DNA from 3 places in the Ethanoligenens harbinense YUAN-3 genome. Region 2 is predicted to be linked to each of the others. Evidence: riboswitches for the same ligand, from Rfam matches in the RefSeq annotation. Region 2 holds a riboswitch; each other region holds the start of a gene.
What was found. A riboswitch is a leader RNA that binds a small molecule or an ion and turns the genes downstream of it on or off. The one in region 2 is predicted to bind FMN.
Positions count from the first base shown of each region.

Region 1: it holds a riboswitch for FMN, as region 2 does, so the genes downstream of both, ribD (bifunctional diaminohydroxyphosphoribosylaminopyrimidine deaminase/5-amino-6-(5-phosphoribosylamino)uracil reductase RibD) here and ETHHA_RS14180 (ECF transporter S component) in region 2, are expected to answer to the same signal.
Region 3: it holds a riboswitch for FMN, as region 2 does, so the genes downstream of both, ETHHA_RS15770 (hypothetical protein) here and ETHHA_RS14180 (ECF transporter S component) in region 2, are expected to answer to the same signal.

Region 1 is NC_014828.1:663,060-670,131, forward strand. Features, by position in the region: gene ETHHA_RS03235 (riboflavin synthase) at 1-469, opposite strand, end outside; gene ribD (bifunctional diaminohydroxyphosphoribosylaminopyrimidine deaminase/5-amino-6-(5-phosphoribosylamino)uracil reductase RibD) at 451-1,554, opposite strand; FMN riboswitch at 1,728-1,868, opposite strand; gene ETHHA_RS14350 (relaxase family protein) at 2,421-3,125, opposite strand; partial or broken gene ETHHA_RS16420 (relaxase/mobilization nuclease domain-containing protein) at 3,144-3,305, opposite strand; gene ETHHA_RS16425 (relaxase/mobilization nuclease domain-containing protein) at 3,318-3,617, opposite strand; gene ETHHA_RS03250 (hypothetical protein) at 3,734-3,964, shown strand; gene ETHHA_RS15420 (hypothetical protein) at 4,031-4,189, opposite strand; gene ETHHA_RS16000 (helix-turn-helix domain-containing protein) at 4,295-4,468, shown strand; gene ETHHA_RS03255 (LexA family transcriptional regulator) at 4,676-5,029, shown strand; gene ETHHA_RS03260 (YibE/F family protein) at 5,335-6,732, opposite strand; gene ETHHA_RS14360 (LamG-like jellyroll fold domain-containing protein) at 6,639-7,072, opposite strand, start outside.
Region 2 is NC_014828.1:45,620-52,691, reverse strand. Features, by position in the region: gene hydF ([FeFe] hydrogenase H-cluster maturation GTPase HydF) at 1-665, shown strand, start outside; gene ETHHA_RS00235 (nucleotidyltransferase domain-containing protein) at 731-1,510, opposite strand; gene ETHHA_RS14180 (ECF transporter S component) at 1,713-2,291, opposite strand; FMN riboswitch at 2,378-2,511, opposite strand; gene ETHHA_RS00225 (GGDEF domain-containing protein) at 2,696-4,303, opposite strand; gene ETHHA_RS14175 (DUF4364 family protein) at 4,648-5,247, shown strand; gene ETHHA_RS14170 (lectin like domain-containing protein) at 5,329-7,072, opposite strand, start outside.
Region 3 is NC_014828.1:655,312-662,383, reverse strand. Features, by position in the region: gene ETHHA_RS03230 (bifunctional 3,4-dihydroxy-2-butanone-4-phosphate synthase/GTP cyclohydrolase II) at 1-705, shown strand, start outside; gene ribH (6,7-dimethyl-8-ribityllumazine synthase) at 720-1,187, shown strand; FMN riboswitch at 1,509-1,639, shown strand; gene ETHHA_RS15770 (hypothetical protein) at 1,755-2,150, shown strand; gene ETHHA_RS15995 (hypothetical protein) at 2,062-2,325, shown strand; gene ETHHA_RS03215 (pyridoxamine 5'-phosphate oxidase family protein) at 2,386-2,790, opposite strand; gene tnpC (IS66 family transposase) at 2,847-4,274, opposite strand; gene tnpB (IS66 family insertion sequence element accessory protein TnpB) at 4,444-4,794, opposite strand; gene tnpA (IS66 family insertion sequence element accessory protein TnpA) at 4,794-5,153, opposite strand; gene ETHHA_RS03195 (winged helix-turn-helix transcriptional regulator) at 5,324-5,677, opposite strand; gene ETHHA_RS03190 (DUF362 domain-containing protein) at 5,861-6,913, shown strand; gene ETHHA_RS03185 (hypothetical protein) at 6,961-7,072, shown strand, end outside.

The DNA of each region.
Region 1 (7,072 bases), 620 kb from region 2:
CACTGAAATCCTGTTTCGTTACGCCCGCAACAGTCAGACTGATACCGTCAACGGCGACGGAACCCTTTTCGATCACATACCGCAGGATAGAGGGGGATGTGCGGACCGTGAACCATATCGCGTTTTCATCTTTCTGCACTTTACTGATGACACCGGTTCCGTCGATATGTCCCGCCACGATGTGTCCGCCAAACCGTCCGTCCAGCGGCATGGCGCGTTCGAGGTTGACTGTGCCGCCGACATTCCTGTTCAGAAGATTAGAACGCGCGGCGGTTTCGTGAATCACATCGGCGGAAAAGAAATCTTCCGCCAGTGAAGTGGCCGTCAGGCATACGCCGTTGACCGCAATACTGTCACCCAGTCTCAAACCGTCCAGAACTGCCGATGCGCCGACGGTCAGGACGGCGGAGCATCCGCTTTTTTGGATTGAGCGGATGATTCCCACTTCTTCTATGATTCCTGTGAACATGAAAGCACCTCGCTTTCCAGCAAAATATCTTCTCCTAGCCGTGTCACTTGTGGCGAGGCAAGCCGGAACGCCTGCTCCGGGCTTTCCACGCCCATCCCCGCCACCGGTGATTTCGCATTGATGCCGCCGAACAGCTTCGGAGCGACGTATGCCTGTACCTTGTTGACGATGCCGCTTTGCAACGCCGACCAGTTCAGCGCACCTCCGCCCTCCAGCAGAACGCTGTCGATCCCTTTTTTCCCTAATGCAGTCATGAGCGCCCGCAGATCGACATGCCCGTCCTTTGCTGGGAGCGTTAGCACCTCGCATCCGGCATCCCGGTAAGGGTACGCAAGGGCTTCATCCCGTGAGCAGGTGACAAGAATAGTGGGAGCCTCTCCCGTTATCCGCACAATCTGCGCGTTCAGTGGTGTCCGAAGTCGGGAATCGCAAACAATGCGGACGGGATTCCTGCCGTCCGGCAAGCGGCAGGTCAAAAGCGGATCGTCCGTGAGAACCGTGCCGATGCCAACCATGATCCCGGAATACCGGTGCCGGTCCTCCTGTGTGCGCCTGCGGGCAGTTTCGCCTGTAATCCACTTTGATTGGCCAGAGCATGTGGCAATTTTCCCATCCATGGTCATCGCATACTTCATCACAACATAGGGCATCCGGGTTCGGATAAAATGAAAGAATACCTCATTTATCCCGGTGCAGGCATCACCCAATACACCTTCCGCGACTTCAATCCCGCGCTGGCGTAAAATCCGAATTCCTTTTCCGGCAACCAGCGGATTCGGATCGACCGAACCGACCACTACGCGATGGATACCGCTTTCCAAAATCGCATCCGTACACGGCGGTGTTTTCCCGTAATGGCAGCATGGTTCCAAGGTCACATACAATGTCGCCCCCTGCGGCGGTTCCGTGCAGGAAGCCAGCGCGTTCCGTTCCGCATGCAATTCTCCGTACCGCCGGTGCCAGCCTGTTCCAATTACACGGCCGTCTTTCACGACAACGGCTCCAACCATTGGATTCGGATTGACCCAGCCGCAGCCTTTTTCGGCGTATTCCAGCGCCAGTTTCATGTAAGTTTCGTCAGACAATCGCAACACCCCTCTAAAACAAAAAATTAACACCTGAAAGCATTGGAAATGTCTTTCAGGTGTTAAAATTCAAGTGTATTGGAATGCCCTTAAAACCGTCAGGCACGGAGAAACCACTCTGACGGTATTATAAAACACTGCCGAACATTATTTCGGCATTACATACAATTTCAGCACATCTTCTTCCATCCAGACTATACTGTCGGTTTTGGAATTTCACCAAATCCTGACTTGAACGTCATGTCAAGCCCTGCGCTTACGCGCTCGCGGACTATACCGCCGATCGGGAATTTCACCCTGCCCTGAAGACATTTAAATCTATTCAGTTGTTGTATCTCATTATATGCTTATTGACAAAAAAATCAATATTTCCAGTGAAAATATATTTACAAATGCTCAGAGTGCATTTGTAGTACGCGTACTTGACCATGAGCATAAAAAACCAAGTCTGTCGGTTTTTGAAATAGGTGCGTAAGAAACGGTAGCAAGCAATGCCACCGGGGGTACCCGGTGACCGCTCATTAAGGGCATCCCGCCCCCAATCTCCTGGGCAAAAGCTGCCTTCCAGCTGTTTTTGCGAACGCCCCGTTCCGGGGTGGCTGTGCATCCCCGCGGATGCCAAAAGGTGCGCTGTCGCGCAAAACAAAAATCCCCATTTACGACTGTTTACTCCTGTCTTGCTCCCGTTGCCTGTCGGGCAGCTCTACACACAAAATCTGATTTATGTTCGCCTCACTGTCTGAAGCTCAAACTGTTCATCTTTCAGGTGGCGATATTCCTCATACCGTGCCTTTTTCTGCTCCAAAAGCCCCACATATTTCGCCTGTAACTGTGCTATCGTCGGCAGTTTGGCGGCGTACAACGCATCAAACAGCTGTTTGGCTTCCTGCCGTAAACGCAGTTCCTCCGCGTGCTCCGCCCGGTACGTTTTTCCATCCGGACGCCCTGTACGCGTCAAAGATTTTCCGTGTCTTGCTGTGGGTGGTGATGTGCTTTTTCAACGCCGCGATCTCCGTCATGCGGCCCTTCAGTTTTTGCATGCCGGATGATGCGTCGGACATGCCCTCCGTTACTACCGTCATGCGCGCAAGCAGGCCCGCGTAATCGGTAATGACATGTTCAGACAGGTAGTTGAAAGTCTTTGCCGCCTGTTTGAGATTAAAAATCTTGGCCCAGGGTTTGTAACCGGGGCCTTTTTCCATATCAATTTTAGCCTGAATATCAATAAGCAGATGGATGTTGCACACATGTTTCTGCCGCGCTTTCTTCTGCGCCGGTGTGGGCCTCTGCCGCCCTGTCAGACGTGCGTCAATCGCTTGTCCGGTATAATCCGCGCCCAGTGCTTTGGCGTGCGTGAAGCGTTGCTGCCCCGGCGCGCGGAACGAAATGTACTTGCCTCGCTTGATCTCATACCCCGCCTGCCGCATCCGGGCGAGGAAATTGTTAAAATCGGTGGCGGACGGCAGCACTGCATCAATGGTCTGACGCAGCTTCGCTTTCCAACTGGTGCCTGCCTTTTCCGCCGACCACTCTTTGCAGCTTTTGCCTTTTTCTTTCGGATGCTTGATCACAAAATAACCGTGCTCCTTGCAGAACCGGTCATTGATGGCGCGTAAAGTTTTATAGGAATTGTAATGGTTTCGAAATTTGCGTGTGGCATCCAAGACGGTGCTGTTGAAATAGACGTGCGTATGGACATTTTTACGGTCAACATAGGTGCAGACAAAAAAGCATGTTTGCCTTTTGTAAATTCCTTCACGGTTTCATAGGGCCAGTCGGTTCGCGTCCTCTGGTGTAATTTTCCCTTGCTTATAAGATTGAATAATCAGGTAAGCGATCACATCCTTCCGATGTTCACGGCGGCGCCCGGTCAGCGCCTCGTACAACTGTTTGGTCTCATAAAACTCTTTGTACGCATAGCGGGGATTGCATTGATACGGGGTAATTAACCGTCCTTCGTCGGTTTTGTACAGGTTCATGCCGTGATCTCCGCGATCTTTCAATGTTTTCATAAAATTTACACCATTGCGTCCATGAAGCGGACGGATTTTTGAAATTGCCATTAATACGGTCCTTTCCAACACGGAATGCGCTTTACTTTTTTGGGGTGTTTACGATACACTGACAAGGTCAAGAATGCGGATGGAATTTTTCAAAATCAACGAGGAGTGACTTCCATATGGCAAGAGGCGCCGCAAAATCTCCGGAAGAACGGATTTCGGAAATCGAGGACAAAAAGCTGGAATATCAGGTGCGGATCAACCGCTACCGTGAAAAAATTGCGGAGCTGGATCAGCAGATAAAAGAGTTGCAAAACGTGCAGAATCAAGAAAAACTGGACAAACTTCTGCAAGCCATCGCAGCAAGCGGCAAAACCGTCGATGAAGTCATGGAAGCCCTCAATAAATAAGATCGTGAACGAAAAAGGCGCGGCAGCCAATGCATGGTTGCCGCGCCTCACTATTTCATACAGGATTCAAGAGTCAATAAACATATCTTCGGTCGTTTGCTGTGCCCGCTTCAAAAGCTGTTTTGCCTGTTCAATGTCCGGCGACACCATCCTCTCCCGCTCAAGTGACATGAGCGCATCCGTCAGTGCATTGAATAATGTTTTGTATGCGGATTCGTAATCCATAACGCAGCCCCCTTTGTGCATTTGTTTATGGCTATTATAATAGCTATAATGGTGAATGTAAGGGGGCGCTGTCCAGTGATTACATTCGCACCATTATGGAGAACAATGCAGGAGAAAGGCGTCACGACCTACACGTTGCGTGTGAAGCACGGTATGAGTCATGCAACTGTCCAACGTCTTCAGCGGAATATGCCGGTTTCTACCATTACCTTAAACCGGCTTTGTGAACTGTTGGATTGCTCGCTGACGGAGATTGCGGCGTACATCAAAGAATCCTGATCAAGCGTCAAGGGGACGTCATTGAAAAAAACTTACAGGGCATAAAATGGTCAAAGCAGAATTACCTATTTACCAATTTACGCATGGTGCTTATCATGCAGATAGGGTATATTGTACCTTTTAGGAGATGAGATAAGATGCCGCGCAACCACAGGAGGAATTTACCGCTACGTCGATGAATTTTATCGGGACAATGGATATACGCCGTTGCTGGCGCAGGTTGGGAAGACGGTCAGGATGTCCTCGCGTTCCGCCGTCCAAAGGCGGATCTGGCAGCTTGCGGAAGATGAACGTCTTATAAACGCCGGAGGGAAATATCTGTCTGCCGGGGCGCAGGCTTTGTCTGATGTGCGGATGGTGCCGGTGCTGGGAACGATTGCCGCCGGTGTTCCCATTGAAGCCATCGAGGATCTGGACGTCTATGTTGCCGATCTGCCCATCTTATCATCTTCTTTCATACCCCAATTTTGTAACACTTTACCTGTGAATACAGCTTCTAAGGTGGCTGTTTCTCAACCGCAGGATAGGGCGACGCAGAAGTGCGACTTGAGCGGCGGTTAAGGTTGTACACCGAAACTGATAGCGGAAGCTGTCCGCTTCGGGGATAGCAAAAGAGATAAATTTCAGGGGTTTGGGGGCAGAGCCTTCAGATGGCCTTTGGTTGCGTAAGCCTGCCTTCGAAATAAATAGACAGCGACCCCATTGTGATACCCCGATTCCGGACGGGCACATTTCATCACTCACGTGGGCTCTAATGCAGAAGGCCCTCAACCGGAAACAATCCGATTGAGGGCCTTCCCTTTGACATGGACGGCGGTCGGCCAATTCTTGGATTGGCATCGGCCTCGGCATTCTGCTTCGCGGCATTACACCGCGCGTTTTTTTCGTCTTTTCAAAATCGGAATCAAATGCGACGAGACAAGCGCAACCATCGGAACGGTTAGAATCATTCCAAAGCTGCCAGACAAACTCTGAATGATGTCGATGGCAATTTCAGATGAATTAATCGTCTCCGTGTACGGCTGGTTATATGCATAAATGGTTACCAGCATGATGAGCATTCCGCCGACAAAAGCCAGGATCAACGTGTTGCACATGGTGCCGATCATGTCGCGTCCGATGCGCACGCCGGAGCGAAAGAGCTGCCTGCCGGATACGTCTGGGTTTTGAGCCTCAAGTTCCGCAATTGCGGACGCAATGGAATATCCCACATCCATCACGGCACCTAGGGAAGAAAACAGAATGCCGGCAAACAGCAGCTCGCCGATGCCGATTTTAGTTCCCTGACCAATCACGATGAGCGATTCGTACTCGGAAACACTGTAGCCCGATATGTTGGCAATGTGTCCGGCGATCGCCGCGAACAGGCCGGCGGCCATGATGCCGAAAATCGTTCCCACTATGCCGGCGGCTGTTTTGACCGTATGCCCGCCAATGATGTAGAGACTGACAACCGCTGTCAGCACAGAAATTAGAACAGCGCCCCAAAACGGTGAAAATCCGCGGTAAATTAAAGGCATGTAAAAAAAGATCAGTGCGGAAAAGGTAAATGCCAGCGCAGCTATGGAGCGAATGCCCTTTTTCCCGCCGATGAGCCAAAGAGCCAGGACAAAAGCGGCGATAATACCGTACAAAATGGGTTCCCGGTTTGGACCGTAAACCGTCGCGACGCTTCCGCTGTTGGTGGATATGCTGATGTTGACGATTACCTCCATCCCCACCCGGCAAATCACGCCAATCTGGTCGCTGCTGCTGCTTGAGGCGCTGAAAAGCCGCCCTTTGTCCTTCCCCTCCAGCACACGCACCTGCACCAATTGGCTGCCATTGCGCTGCCCGTTTGAAGCCAGATTGTCCCGAATGATTTGAACGACCTTTGCCTTTACATAATATCTTCCCGAATAGTCAACCAGCTTTGCCTTGTCAACCTGGTTAAACCAGATCAAAAACACCACATAGGTAACCGCAAGAGCTGCAAGGATGCTCCTTCGTACGGTAACTTTTGGATTTGGAAAACACTTTGAACGCACTTTTAAAAACATAAATTGCAACGGACCCCCCAAACCGCTTGTTTCGGGCGCCTGCATTTTTTGCGGCTGTCCCTTGTCTGCGCGAAATATCTCCGCTGTCTCATAGAGCGTCGACCGCAGTACATTCGATCGACATTCCGCCCTCACACGGATTTGCGTTTTTGCGACCGTACAAAGATTAGAATGCCCGCTACAACAAGGGCAACCAGCAGAAAATCGATGCCATAGAGAACCCATGGCGTTTCCTGGCCGGTTTTAGGGTTTGCCTCCTCACCCGACGAGGATGCGGCGGATGCCGTGTTGGACAAAGACGACGACGCAGCAGAAGCGGATGTCTCATGCCCGATCGTGATCGGAGTCAAAGCGTCTTGAGCTGCCTGCAGCGTGCTGAACGCGCTGTTGATTTCTTCTTGGCTCGGTTCCCCGGCGAGAACCTTCCGCGCAGCCGCCAGCGCATCGCCGAGCGCCTTCCAACTGTCCTGGGTGTATTTCGTGGAATCCAGCTTCGTAACCGCCGCAACTAGTGTGTTCAGCTGGGTGCGGTCAACGGTAACCGCTGTGTTCCGGAATGCGGCCG
Region 2 (7,072 bases):
CGCCCATCGACAAAGCCGCGCCGAAGGGCCGCCTGATTCTGCCTCAACAGCAAACCATCCGCGACATCCTGGAGCGCGACGCCATCGCCGTGGTAACCAAAGAGCAGGAACTGCGCTACACGCTCGAAAACCTGCGGCAGAAACCCGCCGCGGTCATCACCGACTCGCAGGCGTTTCTCAAAGTGTCGGCGGACACACCGGCGGACATCCCGCTCACCTCGTTTTCCATCCTGTTTGCCCGCCAGAAAGGCGACCTCGCGGCATTAACCAAGGGCGTGCGACGCATCGCCTCGCTGAAACCGGGCGAGCGGGTGCTCATCGCGGAGGGCTGTACCCACCACCGGCAGTCGGACGACATCGGCAAGGTAAAGATCCCGCGCTGGATCCGCCGACTGGTGGGGGGAGACGTACAGTTCGACTGGACATCCGGTCTGGATTTTCCGCGCAACATGGAGCAGTATGCCGTGGTGGTACACTGCGGCGGCTGCATGCTCACCCGCCGGGAAATGCAGTACCGTATCCACTATGCGCAGGCCCACGGCGTGGATGTGACCAATTACGGCATGCTGATCGCCTATGTGCAGGGCATTCTGGAGCGGGCGCTGGGGCCGTTCCCCGCTGCAGCGCTTGCATTTGCCAAACAAGACCCGGAAACCGCATCCTAAAAAAGCAGGCAGCCGTTTATCCGGTTGCCTGCTTTTCCATTCTGTTCAAACGTCCGCGCGCACAGTCAGTCCGCCGCGAACGGAAAATCTTCGATACGTCCCATACGGACATCCCACAGAAACTGCCGGTCCTGGCTGGAATCGTGCGGCCAACAGGCAAAATCCGACACCATGTTGTACAACCGTTCCACATCTTCCGCGCGTTTCTGGTCAACCAGCGTGTTCAGGCAGCGCATCAGCCCCGCGGGCTTCTGCGGCACGCCCGAAAGCACCTGCAAAAACCACTTGTGCCCCGGAAACAGCGTCTCGTTATAGGCGAGAAACAGCCGCCCGGCATACAGCGCGAACTGCAGCGCCGAAAGATGCGCCAAATAGTGATTATCCCGACGCAGCGCCTCGTAATAATGCGCTTTCCACGCGGAAAACTGCGCGTAAAACCGAACCATTTTCCGGCGCTTCTGCTCCACCGGGTAACGGGCGGCTCCCCGCACCAGATCTTCCAGCCCGCCCTGACGGTCGAAGGTAACAATGGCATCCTGAAAGTCGAACCGGGCGGATTCGCTGCCGTCCGCGGCGATCCGCTCAATATGCATCGGTGTGATAAACTCACCGTCCACATAGCCGCCCTCATACGGGGTGGCATCCCGGTCGAAATAACTGACATTGCCCATATGCTCTTTGGCAGTGAAAAAATCGTCGGTGCAAACGATCTTGATGTCAACATCCGAATTTTCCAGTGCAAAGCCATGCGCCACCGATCCATAGATGATGACGCCCAGCACTTCGTCCCACGTGGACAATTCTTTTGTGGCCGCTTCGATCGCGGCCTGATGGTGTTCAAACACCGTATCACACCCCAAGGCTGCCGTAGGCATCAGAAAAACAGGACCGCCGCCAACCGCAGGGTTCGCTGTGTTTGTCTGCTTTCGCCCGCATATCCCATATGTATATGTACTGGTACCACTATACCACAGGCGGCAAAAAAATCAACCACAGACATGCAAAAGAGTGGAAAACTTCTGGAGAAACGATATCGGCATCCAGCGCTCACACCTTCAGGGCATGCGTGTTTTTCTGCACCGCAGCCATCACCGGAATCAGCACGGCCGCCGTCAATACCGGCTTCACCAGATTGAGGATCGTGGCCGAACCAATGGCGGCCCAAAGCGCCGTGCCACCCAGCGGAATGTGCAGCACATGCAGGAAAAAGGGCGGTGCAATCAGATAATTGGCAACCACGCCAACCGCGACCATGGACGCCAGCCCGGCGATCCCTCCCAAAAGGATGGCGGTCAGCCATTTATGCCCCCGGTGTATCCACGCACGGACGACCAACGAGAGCGGGACAACCAGCGCCGTGCCCACAATGAAATTGATCAGCGAGCCATAACCCATCGTCACGCCGATATCGCGCGTAAGAAAAAAGATGAGGTTTTTGATCAACTCAACCACGATCCCGGCCAGCGGGCCGAACAGAATAGCGGCAACCGCCGCGGGCAGGTCGCTGAAATCCAATTTCAGATAGTTTGAAAAAAACGGCACCTCGTAATAATACAGGACGATGGAGATGGCGGCCAGCAACCCCAATATAATCATTCGCAGGGTCTTCTGCTGTCGTGTGTACATGAAAAAGCTCCCCTTCTCGTTGTGGGACGCGCAGAAAACCAAGAAAGCCCCGGGATATAACAATACCCGGGGCCATTTCGCAGTGCATGCGTCTTTTTTCATCCGGACTGTACCGTCGGCCACGGAATCGCACCGTGTCAACAAAAACTGCTCGCGGGCTCGTCGGCGCAAAGGCCGCATAACCGCCGGTGGGGAATTGCACCCCGCCCCAAAGACATTTGGATTTTTCCCAATTATAACACACGTTTTCCCGGTTGGCAAGTGCAACCCGGAATTTTTCATTCCCGCATGTGTGGGCCTACATGATATGTCCGGCAAAAGGAGACAAAAAACGGGCCGCACCGGCCAACTTTCCGGCAAAGAAAACCATCGGGTGAAATGGCACCCGGCCTCTTCCGGAATCTTCATCCGGAATGCTTCTGCATCTGCTTGTCTTTGTACATCGCTTCGTCCGCTTCGCGCAGCAGAAAGCTGATATCATCCTTTTCGAGCCGCTTTTTCAGGCATACGGAAAATCCGGCCGCAATGCCGACCATGTGCTCCACGGCGCCCAAAACGATGGGTTTTTGAAACTGCATTCGGATTTGCCCGATTCTTTCTCCGGCCCCATGGATATCCGCGTCGACAAGAAGAAGAACAAACTCGTCGCCGCCCATCCGTGCCAGGATATCTTTTTCTCCCCTGCAGGCACGGAGCCTTTTTGATGCCTCGACCAGCAACTGGTCGCCTATTGCGTGCCCGTATTGGTCGTTGATTTTTTTGAAACCGTTCAGATCCATAAAAATCAGTGCGATCCCCGCACTGCTCAGGCCACTTTCGAATTGCAACCGACCGACCTGCTCAAAAAAATGCCTTCTGTTTGCAAGGCCGGTCAACACATCATAATTGGCAAGATGATAGTAATCAGACGCCAGGGACTTATATCGTTCCTGCCCGTCTCTCAGTGCATTCTCCATTTCTTTTTGCCTGGAAATGTCGTGGAAAGACAGCACAACCCCTAAAAATCCGTGGGCGCTGTTTTCTGCAATGGAAGCGGAAACGACTGTTGGGATGACGCGCCCATCCACGTTTCTGATCTTGATGTCCATGTCCTTCCGGGTGTGCTTATCCACAAGATTCTGAAGATTTTTTGAAAGCACCAAGGGGTCGGCCAAAAATGTGCGTATGCACCGGCCGATCAACGTTTGAGCCGGAATGCCGAACAGATCGGATGCGGCCCGATTGGCTCTGATGATGCCCCCTCTTCTGTTGACGGCAAGAACCGCGTCCGTGATGGTCTCCAGCATCAATCGGGATTTGATCTGATCGGAGACCGCCAGAAAATTCAACCGGGCCGTGATCACCCAGTCTCCATAAAGCACCACGATCAGAAACAGAACGGCCGGAGGCGGGAAGAAATGAGAAAACAGCGGCAGAACCAAATCGGAAAACAAGCCGAGCACCACGATCAGCCCGAATATATAAACGATCAGGTTGGCCTGCCGCTTAAAATAAATCAGCTTCTTCCGCTTTCCCCAACGGAAAACCAGATAAAAACCGACGCCGAAATAAAACAGGAGATAGGCAATATACACCCACAGCCGGATCGAGTCCGGCGAATTGACATAAGTCCATCCCCACCCGCTGTCGCTTTCCACCAGAGCGTAAGCAACGGAGGTTTTCGTCGAAAGCAAATTGCTCAGGGTCAAAACGGCGGGGAACAGAAAAAACAGCAGGTTCCGCCAGCCTTTTCCCAAATGTTTATCCGCCTCGGAGAGCTGCACATAATAATATGTGGAGAAACAGGGAAGGGTGCACCAGCCCAAAGCGCCGACTTTCAGCCAGAACCACGCCGCATGTTGATCGGCGGCGCTATAGAAAAACGTATACGCGAACGCCCACACGGCCGCACTGATATTGATCAGCGTCCCCGACCGGCGTTCACCGCCAGTCGCTTCGGACTTTGCTATGCAGATTGCAAAACAAGAAAAGCCAATGCAATTAAAAAAAGAGATCAGCGATAATACATTCATAAAATATCACTCTCAAAATGTCAAAGTATATATGAGAAAGGGAGTGAAATAAAGAAGGGAGATGATATCTCATACGAAAACACGCGGAAAACCGCGGGGGGTGATGCCCTTATTTCTTCACTGCGCACAGCCGTTCAATAAAAAGTGTGCAAAACATTTTGCTTATTTGCTTTTTTCAGTATAAAACGGTTTTTTTCACCAGTCAAGGAGATCTATGCGCGTGTTGAGAAACCTGCGGGTCGGGGCTTTTCATTCTTCCCCTTTTATGTTACATTTAGGACAGACGCAGCCGGATTGGTTCCGGGGCGTTTGGGCAAAGCTGCTTTCAAAACGGAGGGATGATCGTGGAAAACGGTGCGTTTGGCGGCGGAGTGGACCCCGGCGGCCTGCGGGATGCGGACGACGTCAAGATCCTCATCTGCTATCTGCTGAAAAACCTGAAACAGCCCCTTCCGCTCCAGACACTGGCCGAAGCGCTCCAGCAGGACGGCCTGGTCAATTACTTCACTTTGGCGGACGCGCTTCACGCTCTGCTGCTCTCCGGCCATGTCGACCAGGTGGAACAGGACGGCGAAAAGGCATATAAAGCCACGCGGCTGGGCGCGGGCACGGCGGATATGTTTGAACGCCGCCTGCCCCTCTCCGTGCGGGAAAAAGCGGTGCGCGCGGGTGTGCGGCTTCTGGCGCGCCAGAAGCGCGATGCGGAAAACAAAGTGGAGATCACGCCCTCCGGCGCCGGGTTCGCCGTGCGCTGCACAGTGCTGGATGGGGAAGACACGCTGCTCTCCATTTCGCTGCTGGTGCCCGACCGCGCACAGGCGGAAGCGGTGCGGCAGCAGTTTCTGCACGACCCCGCCACCGTCTACCGGGGCGCGGTCGCTCTGATGACCGGAGATATCGACGCTGTGGGCGGCATGCTGCCGCGTAAACCTCCCGTCGAGTGAGTTTTTCTTTTATCCGAACAACAGGCGGCACAGAAAGGACTTGACGTTCTTTCTGTGCCGCCTGTCTTGTATATTGGGAAATCAGTGGTTAAAGCTGCCCACAAACCACTGCACCGTGCCGTCGTTCCCGATTGCCGCCACATTCACCGTATGCCGGCCCGCCGTCAGAGCGCTCGCCGGAATGGTCAGGCTGAAACCGCTGTTGGTACTGCCAATATACCGCCCGCAGGGATCGACAACCGCCCGCACATCCGGCCGGGACAGGTGGGCCGATGTGCTGTAAAACTGCTGCTGCGCCGTGTAGAGATCCACATAGACATCCACACGCTGGATGCCCGCGTGGTTGAGCGCCCAGCCGGATACCGTCACATTGCCGTACTGCATGGAATTGGAAGGGCTGTCCAGATTGCCGGCGGCATCCGGCCCAACCGTAAATCCACGCACAAACCACTGCACCGTGCCGTCATTCCCGATGGCCGCCACATTCACCGTATGCCGGCCCGCCGTCAGGTCTTCCGCCGGAATAGTCAGACTGTAACCGCTGGTGGTACTGCCGATATAATGCCCGTAGGGATCGATGATCGTCTTCACATCGGGGCGGGGTATGTTCACCAGCGTGGAATAAAATTTCTGCTGCGCCGTGCCGAGATCCACGTAGACATCCACACGATTCATCCCCGCGTGGTTGAGCGCCCAGCCGGACACCGTCACATCGCCGCAGTTGACGGTATCTGCCGGGCTGTCCAGATTGCCGGCAGCCGACGGGCCGACCCAGAAACCGCGCACGGCCCAGTCCACCGACCCGTCGTTTGCGATGGCCGCCACATAGACGGTGTGCCGGCCCACCGTCAGGTCGCCCGCGGGGATGGTCAGACTGTAGCCGCTGGTGGCGCTGTTCGGATACTGGTTTTGGGGATCCATGACAGCCTGCACATCCGGCCGGCTGTTGACCGCTTTGGTGGAGTACCCGCCCTTCTGCCAGGGGGTGCCAAGGTCAAGGTACATATCGATCCGGGTGATGCCCCATCCGCTCAGTGCCCAGCCGGACACCGTCACATTGCCGTACTGCATGGAATCGGATGGGCTGTCCACCGCGATTTTCGCGGGAAGGGAGGGATTCGGCTTGACGGAAGATCCCAAAGAGGAAGCGCCGCCCAGCGAGCTGCTGCCGGACGAACCGCTGCTGGATGAGCTGCCGGACGAGCTGCTGCCGGATGAACTGCTGCCGGAGGCGGGCGCTTTGGTAAATGCCTTCAAGCAGACGTTGATGTTTGAAAGCCCGAAGGCCTGGGTCGTATCCGCCCATCCGTTTCCGTCGTAAGAGATATAGCTCTGCCCGGAGGAAGCGGTAGCCTTGCTGGAATAGCCGCTGATCGGCATTTCCAGCGGAATCGAGGCGCCGCTGGTGGTAAACCGCACCTCCACCGCAAACGAACTGCCCTGTGTGAGCGCCACGGAAGAGGAAAACGATACCGTGTGGTATCCGGCCGACGATTCGGTGCCCGAGGCCACCAACGTGCGCGTATCACTGCTCAGCGAGCTCGTGTATTGTGGGATCACATAAATCTGATACCCCATCGACGGGGAAAGCGTGTAAAAACTAACGGCGGTAAGGCTGTTGCTGTCTTCGGCTTTAAACACATTGGCCATCCACTGCACACCGGAGCTGCCCGGTGTGGAAGCCGTGAACCCCAGCGGGTCATACTGATAGACCTCACTGTAATTGCCGGTGGATTCCGCATCGTTGAATGCGGCGCAGCCATCCCGGCCGAACGCGGTGTCGTCATACGACACATAGAAATAACCGTTTGCGCCCCAGCCGGTG
Region 3 (7,072 bases), 610 kb from region 2:
ATGAGCGCGGATGGCCGGATGATGCGGACGCCGGAACTGATTCGGCTTGCGGGTCAATGTGGACTGACCTTTATCACGATTAAAGACTTGCAGGATTACCGAAAAAAGCACGACAAGCTGGTCGAGCGAGTCGCTGCTGCCAAGATGCCCACCCGATACGGGAATTTTACCGCATACGGCTATGTCAACAAGCTCAACGGAGAGCATCACATCGCGCTGGTCAAGGGAGAAATAGGGGACGGGCAAAACCTGTTGTGCCGCGTTCATTCCGAATGCCTGACCGGGGACGCTTTCGGCTCCCTCCGCTGCGACTGCGGACAGCAGTTTGCATCCGCCATGACGCAGATCGAACGGGCGGGACGCGGCATCCTGCTTTATATGCGGCAGGAAGGACGAGGCATCGGGCTGATCAATAAGCTCCGGGCCTACGAATTGCAGGATCAGGGGATGGACACGCTGGAAGCAAACGAGGCGCTTGGCTTTGCGGGCGATTTACGGGAATATTTCATCGGCGCGCAGATTCTTCGGGATTTAGGGGCCAAGACGCTTCGGCTTTTGACCAATAATCCCGACAAGGTGTATCAACTTGCTGATTACGGTATGGAAATTGCAGAGCGGGTCCCCGTCCAGATGGACGCCACCCCCTATGACCTGTTTTATCTGAAAACAAAGCAGTCCCGCATGGGACATATTCTTAATTATTGAAGGAGCTTTTACAAATGAATATTTTCGAAGGAAAACTGGTATCCAAAGAGTTCCGGGCCGGTATTGTAGCAGCCCGCTTTAACGAATTTATTACTTCGAAACTGCTGTCCGGCGCGCTAGACGGTTTGAAGCGCCACGATGTATCGGAGGACAGCATCGACGTGGCATGGGTTCCCGGCGCATTCGAAATTCCGCTGATCGCGTCGAAAATGGCGAAAAGCGGAAAATACGACGCGGTCATCTGCCTCGGTGCTGTAATCCGGGGAAGTACCAGCCATTACGACTATGTTTGCAACGAGGTTTCCAAAGGCATCGCGCAAACGGCGCTTGCCAGTGGAGTTCCGGTGATGTTCGGTGTACTTACGACGGAAAATATTGAGCAGGCCATTGAACGCGCCGGAACCAAGGCGGGCAACAAAGGCTTTGACTGTGCGGAAGGCGCGATTGAAATGGTCAATCTGATTCGCGCGATAGAAGCATGATTACGGGGACTGTCTAAAAACGCTCTCATCAAAAATTAGCGCACAAAACAAGCAGGACAACTGTGGTCACAGTTGCCCTGCTTGCCGGATTTATCAGATTAGCCTGTGCATTTTAACAGCATGCGCAGAAAATTTGAGGGTGGCATAAAGCAATCTGCGGGTGCTATAACATATGAGGAAGATGAGCAATCAACAAACATCTAAATTCTTCATATATCGGAACTTCAATGTTAATTGTGTTAGTGTATTTGCCACAAATTTTTAATATTTTTGGAAAAAAGATTGAATTTATGGTAAAACGTGCTATTATATTAAAAAGTTATAAATCTTCAGGGTAGGGTGAAATCCCCAATCGGCGGTATAGTCCGCGAGCGCGCAAGCGCAGGTGCGAGAGCACAGGACTTGGTGAAATTCCAAGACCGACAGTAAAGTCTGGATGAAAGAGGATTTTGACTATATTTTTAGTAGCCATATCGTTCTATTCATATTCAGCGCCTGAAGACTAAATAGTCTTCAGACGCTTTTTGCTTTTCACAGAACTATGCAATGACATACTGGAGGCGCAATATGATTGTAGTCGTAAAAAGTGGCGTACCAAAGGAAAAGTTTGATGGACTTCTACAACTGATAGAAAAGTGTAATGTAACTGTAAATATCTCGGCTGGAGATAAGTTCACGGCCATTGGATTATTCAGGGATGTCTCTTCAATTGACAAGGAAATGCTCGCAACGCAGGAAACTGTGGAAAGCGTTGATCGTATTAACGAACAGTATAAAAGAGCAAACCGTAAAATGCATCCTCAAAACACTAGTATTAAAATCAAAGACAACTTGATAATTGGCAGTCAACAATTTGCTAGGATGGCCGGGCCCTGTGCGGTGGAAAGTGAAAAGCAAATTGTTGAAGTGGCACATAGAGTTCAATTGGCAGGGGCAAATCTCTTACGTGGTAATTGCGTATAAGCCACGCACTTCACCTTATTCATTTCAGGGTTTAAAGGCGGACGGACTAGAACTATTGAAGATTGCAAGCCGCGAAACGGGCTTGCCTATCGTTACTACATCATTCATTGCAACCGTATATGACAACGTTTTCTGCGGTCAACAAAAGAATAATCACACAAAAAGGCCCGACTAAAGTGCCCTGCATAAACAAAGCTACTAATTGTCGGACTCTTTCGAATATAATCACTTGATTTTAAACGTGTATTGTTTTCGGACCTTCGCTGAAGCTAAACGTATTGACTGTTTCAACAGCAATGTAAAAAAGTTTAAATATTTCATTGGCTGATGATTTGTAAATTCGTTTAATTCCCGGGTTTTCTTCCAACGCACGATCTTTCAGCGCAATATCGTCAACGAAATGAACCTTTCCATTTAACGAAACTACGGGATCAAACTTAGGGGCATAGGTACAAAACGAGACATTCGCATCTTTTTGCAGTTGTTCATAGACTGGCTTTTGACTACTGGTGCAAAAATAAGCTTTATTTTCATCCGAAAACAAGAACTGAAACATACGCGTCGCTAGCATTGCACCATTTTTCGTGGCGAGGATACCATTGGGATTTTCCTTCAATACTGGTTCAACACTCAACATCATTTTGTCAACCTCCTAAACGTTTGTTGTTGGCTTCGCGTATAGTATAAACGTAACCGTCAAATCAACGGGCACGCCCCCCAAGGCATGAGGTTTTCAACATCCGCGCCATTGGGCGCTTCGGTGAAAATCTTTGTGAGGTACTCAAAAGGCACAAGACCATTCTCCCTGGCAGAGACGATCAAGCTGTAATAGATTGCGCTGGCTTTTGCACCGTTTGGCGTGTTGGAAAACAGCCAGTTCTTCCGTCCCATTACAAAAGGTCGAATGGCGTTTTCCGCGCGATTGTTACTGATTTCCAGCCGTCCGTCCAACAGATACCGCACAAGATACATGCGCTGTGACTGTGCATAATGGATTGCTTTACCCATCAGGGTTTTAGGCAGTTCCCGGAGCGATCCGACCCAGGCGTAGAACGCCTCAACCACCGGTTTACTTTGCTGTTCGCGTTCCTTCAAACGATCTTCCGGGGTCAGCAAAGTGAACTGTTTCTCCAAATGAAACAGCCTGTCACAGTAAGCAATCCCCTTTGCGGCGTCAGACGATTTCCGTTTATCCTTCGGCAGTGTTTGCAGCGCTTCGTCAAATTTCCGACGCAGATGCGCCCAACAGCCCACCACGGTGATTCGGTCAGGCAGCTTGTGGTATCCGTCATAACCATCTGCATGGAGAAAACCTGAAAAATCCTCTAAGAAGTCTTTCGGACGGATATGCTTTCGATCCCGCTGGTAGTCATACAGCACAATCTGGCGCTTAGCCTCGCCGCTTGTACGATAAAGCCACATGTAACTTTTACTCTGGGCGGGCTTGCCGTCCTCATGCAGCACCTGAAGGGTGGTTTCGTCTGCGTGAAGGACTTGATGATTGCATAGCTGTCGCTTCATTTCCTGATAAATTGGCTCCAGCCAATCTTCACAGGCTCTGATGAGCCAGTTGGACATGGTTTGACGTGAGAGCAGAATGCCGCTTTGCGCCCACTCCTGCTCTTGCCGATAAAGCGGGCTGCCCATCACAAATTTTTGCACGGCGATATGGGCGACGGATTCGGGTGATGCGAACCCTCCCTTGATGACGGGTTTTGGCATCTCCGCCTTGACAATCGGCACACGATCAGAGGACTCCTCGCAGTGGCGGCAGGCATAGACGTGCCGTACATGGCGTACAATCACGGCTTTTGCCGGGATGATTTTCAGTTCCTCACGGATGTCTTCCCCCATTTTGTGCAGAGGACAACCGCAGTCCGGACAGATACGCGCCTCGATCGGCAGCTCGTGTTCAATGGTCTCAACAGGTAAATCTTCCGGCAACTTGTCGGTGGTCAGGCGCGTCTTTCTGCGGTAATGCGCCTTGACCTCGGTGGTTTCCGGCTCTGGCACGGTCAAATCGGCGGTTTGCTCTGCTTCGTTAAACAGACATAATTGTTCGTTGTCCGTCTGTTCACTGGACGCGCCGAATTGCTTACGTTTGGCCAGGCGGAATTGCTCCATCAGCCACTGAATCTGCTGTTTTAGCTCGGCAATCTGCTCCGCCTGTTTGAGAAAATTCTCGTAAACAGAAAGCGGTATTTCAATTGTTTTTCTTGTTTTTCCATTCTCTAATTATACCGGAAAAACCGCATAGAATCAAGAAAAAACGGCATTTTCGTATCCCGATGTGTTACGAAATATTGTGTTCAAGAACTTCGCTGCGGCGAAGCTTTTTCTCCAGCCTTGCGCCATCGATCAGACAAGACAGTTCCTCACTGTTCAGCGTCATTGTGGTTTCCTCGTCTGACGACGGCCAGCGGAAATGTCCGCGTTCCAGCCGTTTGAAATACAGCCAAAAGCCATCGCCGTCCCACTCCAGTATTTTCAGGCGGTCACGGCTTCGGTTGCAGAACACGAACAGCGCGTCGACAAAAGGGTCGAGAGAAAAACTGTGCTGCACAAGCGTCATTAGCCCGTTGATCGATTTCCTCATATCCGTGCACCCACAGCAAAGATACACAGGTTTTTCTCCGAACTGCATCACAGCGATCTCAGGATGCGGCAGACTCTCGCCAGCAATTCCAGGTCGGTTTGGGCATTTGCAAGGATATGGCAGCCGGCGATTTCAATGTCTAGGGTGCCTTCGCCGGCAGTAACAGATTTTGCTTCCGTAAGCTGCGTCCAGCCGTCCGGCACAAGCCCGGTTCCGCGCTTTTGTTTCTCCATAAGCTCCATGCAGGCAGCTTCCCGTACTTTTTTCTGCCTGTAGTAATAGGTGGCCTTGCTGATGTTTTTTTCTTCGCAAAATGCGTCCACGCTCTGCCCGCCAGCTATTCGCTCCTTTACCGCCTCGCCCCACTCTGATAGCCGGAACTCCCTCGCGATTTTTTGCGTATCCATTTTATTCACTCCAATTTGGTCCAAAACACTCCATTACATGTTTTGAACCCTTTTGAAGTTCATTGTACCTTCCCCGACACCATGCTTACAAGGTGCGCGCGGTCTTGACGGTTACGTATAAACTCTTTTTATTCAATATGTAAAGTAAGCACCTCAAAGTGCCATAGTTTCTATTTCATACCAGATAAAAGTTCTTTTTTTGCCACTATGGTATGAAAGTCCTTTCCCCATTTATACATTGCATCCAAAATAGGTTTTAGACTCCTTCCAAATTCCGTAAGGGAATATTCTACTTTTGGAGGCACTTCGGCATAGACTTTTCTTTTAACAAGTCCATTCTCTTCCATAACCCTTAAATCTTGAGTTAATACCTTTTGTGTTATAGTTCCGATGGATTTCTTTAATTGTCCAAACCGTTTTGTTCCCGTTAGTAACTCACGAATAATGATGACCTTCCATTTATCGCCTATAAGCAATAGCGTGGTCTCTACAGGGCATGGAGGCAAATTGTTTAAATCGATCATAATTAATCCTCCTCGCATGATATACATAGTATATATTGTATACCATGTTACTTCCAAGTGCTTACTTTACAGTTATATATCGTTATTATATATTTAAAGGTAAGATGTGTCAACTTTCTGGAAATAGGTATACCAAATAAATTTTCATCTAAAGTATCGGACAAAGAAAAGGGAGATATCATTATGGGAGTGCTTATTGAAAAGGTTGACGACTTACAAGAAGTAGAAAATATCGTGGAAAACATAGTGGAATCATACACTAGAAATCTTGCACAGGAAAGCAAGATCATAATAAAACCTAATATTTGTGCGCCTTTTTCACCCGAGTCGGGGGTCACTACTCATCATGAGATAATCAAAGGGGCGCTAAATGCTTTATCAAGATTTAAAAATGTATATATCGTCGAATCGGATACCACAAGCTCTGATTTCAAAGACAACATAAAAGTATGGAATCCAAGTTTTCTTTCAGATTATCCAAACACGAGCCTAGTAAACTTAAGCGAAGAAAAAACATCAACAAGAAAAATAAAAGGCCTCGAAAAAGAGTACAATATAGACTTTGCAGATTTACTAAAAAACTTTGATTATCTTATAAATATTCCTGTATTAAAAGCTCATATATATGCGAAAATTTCCGTAGGCATGAAGAATCTATTCGGTCTTCTTTCCGTTAAAAATAAATCCCAATACCATCTTTATATACATGATTTACTTGTCGCATTGCTAAAAGAGTTTAGGCCAAACCTTACAATAGTCGATGGAATTCAGGCATTAGAAGGTCAAGGCCCAATTTTCGGAAACCCTGTTGGCGCTGGAATATTTATGACAGGAGATAATGTCGTAGAGGTTGATTATATCGCTTCTAAATTTATTGGAGTTGATCCGTTCTCGGTAAAATATTTAAAAAATGCTATTGAAACACAAATGGGACACTCTATCCATAATATTGAAGTCTCCGGAAATTATCCAACTGTGAAAAATTTCAAGACATATCCTACCTTGATTTATCAAATTTCTTATATTTTATTAAAACATCCAAAATCCGATGTCAATTCAATTCTTCGATTAATGGATGTCCCCGAACAAACAAAAAGAAACACTCCAAAACTTTTACAGGGACTATGCGAAATCGGCATGATATCATTTGACAAAAATACTGATGGTTATGAAATAAGTAAAAAAGAAGATTTCATAAAACTATTTCCAGAAACAAAACACATATTTAAAAATTGAATTTTTTAAAGACTTAATATTTGTCAAAAAGAATGGAGTGGATAGACATGACGGTTTTCCAACCTTTTTTTAACAGAAATGTGGATTTGGATGAATGGACTAGAAAGATTATTTCTTGGCATTTTAGTGAAGACACAGGATGTGATTATTGGCTCAACA